Regions from separate parts of the Methylosinus sp. DMC45 genome, predicted to be linked through region 1. Evidence: riboswitches for the same ligand, from Rfam matches in the RefSeq annotation. Region 1 holds a riboswitch; the other holds the start of a gene.
The links. A riboswitch is a leader RNA that binds a small molecule or an ion and turns the genes downstream of it on or off. The one in region 1 is predicted to bind thiamine pyrophosphate.
Positions count from the first base shown of each region.

Region 2: it holds a riboswitch for thiamine pyrophosphate, as region 1 does, so the genes downstream of both, thiC (phosphomethylpyrimidine synthase ThiC) here and ACT53T_RS10495 (FAD-dependent oxidoreductase) in region 1, are expected to answer to the same signal.

Region 1 is NZ_JBQUZK010000036.1:201,825-204,283, reverse strand. It holds gene cobS (cobaltochelatase subunit CobS) at 1-18, opposite strand, end outside; gene ACT53T_RS10505 (J domain-containing protein) at 85-693, opposite strand; gene ACT53T_RS10500 (BolA family protein) at 799-1,086, shown strand; TPP riboswitch at 1,240-1,383, shown strand; gene ACT53T_RS10495 (FAD-dependent oxidoreductase) at 1,411-2,459, shown strand, end outside; gene thiS (sulfur carrier protein ThiS) at 2,441-2,459, shown strand, end outside.
Region 2 is NZ_JBQUZK010000019.1:148,609-151,067, forward strand. It holds gene thiC (phosphomethylpyrimidine synthase ThiC) at 1-1,194, opposite strand, end outside; TPP riboswitch at 1,267-1,367, opposite strand; gene ACT53T_RS05295 (OmpP1/FadL family transporter) at 1,600-2,459, shown strand, end outside.

The sequences.
Region 1 (2,459 bases):
GTCGCTTGGGGTTGACATTGATCCTCCGTTTCGCCGACGCGCGCTCGCGACATTCGCGCCGGCAAGGCCTGGTCAAACGCTTGTTCAAACGAGCTTGGCGGCCCGCAACGTCTTATATGCGTGAATGATCTCCCGCAGTCTTTCCTCGCAGGAGCGATCTCCGCCATTGGCGTCGGGATGGTGACGTTTGACGAGCTCCTTATAGCGCGTCTTTATCGCCTCCGCACCGGCGGTCTCATCCAATCCGAGCGCATTCAGCGCCTTGATCGTCACCGCCGAATAGCGCGGGCTCGCCTCCGCCTGCGGCCGGGCGCGATGCGCCCTCTGCCGGTAGAGGCCCATGGGATCGGCGAAATTCTCGGGCCGCAGCGGGTCCTCGCGAAAGGAGGCCTGGCCGCGCTTCACGCCCATGGACCAGGTGGGGCGATGGCCGGTGGTGGCGTCGTCCTTCAGGTAACGGGCGACGTCCTCGTCGCTCATTCCGTTGAAGTAATTATATGAATTATTATATTCCCGCACGTGCTCAAGGCAGAAGCAGAAATATTGCCCCTCGCGCAGCCGTCCCATGGGCGCGCGATGGGCTCCCTCGGCCTCGCAGCCGGGCGCGTCGCAGCGAAAACGAGTCTCGCGGCGCTCCTGCCTCTGCTCGGGCTTCACGCGGATACGATCGAAGAGGGGCGAATTCAAATCCATGGCGCTGCATTATGGTAGACTGGCCGCAGGCTGCAAGCGGAACCCGTCGCCAATTTCGATCGGCGGGAATTTTGCTTGGAGTGGGGCGACGAGGAGGATTCCACTATGGCCGAGCAAGGCAATATCGGCGCCGTCCAGGCCCGCATCCGTTCGAAGCTGACCGAAGGGCTCGCGCCCGTCACCTTGAAGGTGATCGACGAGTCCGACAAGCACGCCGGGCACGGCGGCCATCATCAGGACGGCGAGAGCCATTTTCGCATAGAGGTGGTGAGCGAGGCTTTCGCCGGCAAGAAGCTGGTGGAGCGCCATCGCATCGTGAACGCGCTGCTCGCCGAGGAGCTGGCGACCCGCGTCCACGCGCTGGCGATCACGGCGCGCGCGCCGCAGGAGTAGCTATGTCATCGCGAGGAGCGCAGCGACGCAGCGATCCAGGGGCCGTCCCAGGGCTCTGGACTGCTTCGCTTCGCTCGCAATGACGACGGTCGGCCTCCTTTTGCAAAGCCGTAGCGGCTCCGCTTGACGCGCGGCCCCTCCTGCGCGAATCTCGGTTTCGCCCAGGGGAGCCTCGCCGCCTGCGCGCTGCGGCGCGCGGCAAGAGGCTGAGAGGCCGGATGGCTGGAGACAGCGGCTCGGCGACCCTTCGAACCTGATCCAGTTCGCGCTGGCGTAGGGAGGCCGCATGCTCCTGATATTCCTCGGCCCTGTCGGGCCGTATCGATGCTGATCGGCGTGATCGGCGCCGGCGTCGCCGGCCTGACCGCGGCTTTCGAGATCGCTCGCGCCGGCGCGCCCTTCGGCGTCGAGGTCGAGCTGGTGGAGAGAGCGGCGGGGCCGGGCCGCGGCTGCTCGCATTTCGCCGGCGGCATGATCGCGCCCTGGTGTGAATTGGAGAGCGCCGAGCCCATCGTCGCGACGCTCGGCGAGGAGGCGCTCGCCTTCTGGACCAAGGACATTCCCGTCGCGAAAATCGCCGGCAGCCTCGTCGTCGCGCCGCCGCGCGACCGCGCCGAGCTGACCGAATTCTCCCGCCGCACCCGCTGTTTCGAGCGGCTGGACGCCGATGGCCTCGCGGCGCTGGAGCCGGCGCTCGCCGGGCGATTCTCGGCCGGGCTCCATTTTTCGCAGGAGGCGCATCTCGAGCCGCGCGCGGCGATGGCGGCGCTGTTCGAATGTTTGCAGACAATGGACAATGTCCGCATCCGGCTCTGCGCCGATTCTGTCCCGCGGGCGGATTGGATCGTCGATTGCCGCGGCTTCGCCGCGCGCGGCGAGCTGGCGGAACTGCGCGGCGTCAAGGGCGAGATGCTCGTGCTGCACAGCGACGAGATCGAATTGTCCCGTCCCGTCCGCATGCTGCATCCGCGCCATCCGGTCTATGTGGTGCCGCGCGGGCACGGCGTGTTCATGGTCGGCGCGACGATGATCGAGAATGAGGAGCGCTCCCGCGTCACCGCGCGCTCCATCGTCGAGCTGGTCAATTCGGCCTTCGCCATTCATCCCGCTTTCGCCGAGGCGGAGATCGTCGAGACGGGCTCGGATGTGCGCCCCGCCTTCCCGGACAATCTGCCGCGCATTTCGCGCCAGGGCCGGACGCTCTATGTGAACGGGCTCTATCGGCATGGATTTCTTCTGGCGCCGGCGCTGGCGCGCCGTGTCGCGCGCTTCCTCTTCACGGGCGAGATGTTCCCGGAGGTCATGAATGCGAATCAGGGTGAATGGGCAGACGCTCGAGGTCGAGGCGCCGACATTGGAGCGCCTCATCGAGG
Region 2 (2,459 bases), on a different contig from region 1:
GCCCAGCGTCTCCAGCTCGGCGAATTGCGCTGCGTCATTGGCGTCGGCGATGCAGCCCGGACGCAATCCATCGCCGAGCGAGAAGGAGACGTCATAGCGGCGCATGATGTCGCAAATCTCGTCGAAGCGCTCATAGAGGAAGCTCTCCGAATGTCGCGAGAGGCACCAGCGCGCCATGATCGAGCCGCCGCGCGAGACGATGCCGGTGACGCGATCCGCTGTGAGCGGCACATGGGCGAGGCGCACGCCGGCGTGAATGGTGAAATAATCGACGCCCTGCTCCGCCTGCTCGATCAGCGTGTCCTTGAACACTTCCCAATCCAGCTTGGTGGCGTCGCCGCCGACCTTCTCCAACGCCTGATAGATCGGCACTGTGCCGATCGGCACGGGCGAATTGCGAATGATCCAGTCGCGAATATTGTGGATATTGCGGCCGGTGGAGAGATCCATCACCGTGTCGGCGCCCCAGCGGATCGCCCACACCATCTTCTCCACCTCCTCGGCCACAGAGGAGGTAATGGCCGAATTGCCGATATTGGCGTTGACCTTCACCAAAAAATTGCGGCCGATGATCATCGGCTCGGCCTCTGGATGATTGATATTGGCGGGGATGATGGCGCGCCCGCGGGCGATCTCCTCGCGCACGAATTCCGGCGTCACGAAAGCCGGGACAGCGGCGCCGAAGCCCTCCCCCGCCTCTATCCGTTCCGCCGCCTGCGCGAAGGCGCGCTCGCGGCAGAGATTCTCGCGATGCGCGACATAGATCATCTCCTCGGTGACGATGCCGGCGCGCGCGAATTCGAGCTGCGTCGCCGGCGCCGAGCCGGCGGCGCGGCGAATGGCGCGCGGCGCGGGACAGGGCGGGACCAGCCGATCCTCGCCGACGAAGCCATTGTCCTCCGGCTTCACCGCGCGGCCGTCATAGGCCTCGAGCCCGGCGCGGCTCTCCAGCCAGCGCCGCGCCGCCGGCAGGCCGGCCGCGAGATCGGGCGTGAAATCGGCGCAGCTATAGGGGCCGGACGGGTCATAGACGCGCAGAGGCGCGTCGCCGGCGGAGGGATGAAGCGCGATCTCGCGGACGGGAACGCGAATATCCTCGCGGCCGCGCGGCGCGAAATAGAGCTTGCGCGAGGCGCCGATCGGTCCGGTGGTCACGCTCTGGGGCGTCGTCGGGCGCTTGTCCTGCACGTTCATCGTCGCGCTCCATTGGTTCTGAGGATGGGCGGCGGGCGATGAAGTCGGGCGCGCCGTCCCGAAAAATCGGGCGTCGCGTCCTGCTGGCCTTCCCTCGCGCCGGCATTACCCGGATCAGGTTCGATGGGTGCTTCTCAGCCGCTCCTCTCGGAGAGGCGCCCCTCGCCATGCTCCGATTCTACCCGCGGCCTCGGATCGCGGCAAGCCGGCAATCACGCGCTGTGGCAAAAACGTGACAGGCCTCGAATTATTCACGGAAATCCGGGCGACGGCGCTGTCGCGGGGCGAGCGCTCTGCTAGGGTCTCGGACAATAGTGAGTCGTGTGATGAGAACGCCGCCGGGTTGCCGAGTGCTTCTAAATGGCGTGTGAACGGCGACCGAAATCTGGGGCGGGGCGATAGATAATGAACGGATATTCCTGGCGTAATCTGGCCTCGGCGGCTGCGCTCACGGTCTCGATGACGGCTCCGTCGCTGGCGGCGGACGGCTATTTTCTGATCGGCTATGGCCCGCGTCAGAAGGCGCTGGGCGGCGCCGGCGTCGCCGATTCGCGGGATTCCATGGCGATCTCGATCAATCCGGCCGGCATTGTCGATCTCGAGCGCCAGATGCACGTGGGCATCACCGCCCTCATGCCGGAGCGCGGCTACTCGACCGAGGGGCTGCCCAAAGTGGTGGCGCCCGGCGATATTCGCAGCGGCCGTCCGATCTTTCCGGTGCCGAACAGCGGATATGTTTCGCCGCTCGACGCCAATTCGTCCTGGGGCACGGCGTCCTACGGCAATGGCGGCATCGCCACCTCTTTCGATTTCGGCCATTATCACCCGCCGCTCGGCGGCCCGTTCGGCGGCGGCTACGCTGGCGTCAATCTGGAGCAGTCCTTCACCAGCTTCGCCTATGCGCAAAAATTCGGCTCGCTGGCGATCGGCATAGCGCCGACGATCGCCGTGCAGACGATCAACATACAGGGACTGAAGACCTTCGCGCCCTATTCGTCCGACATGTATCGCCTCTCGGACAATGGTTATGACTGGTCCTTCGGCGGCGGCGTCCGCTTTGGCGTGCAATGGCGCGTGACGGATCAATTTCGCATCGGCGCCGCAGCCTCGACGCCCATGTTCATGACGCGCTTCGCCAAATATTCCGGGCTTTTCGCCGATGGCGGCCGCTTCGACATTCCCGCCTCGATCACCGCCGGCGTCGCCTATGACCTCACGCCCGATCTGACGGTCATGGCCGACTGGCGCCATATTTTCTATTCCGG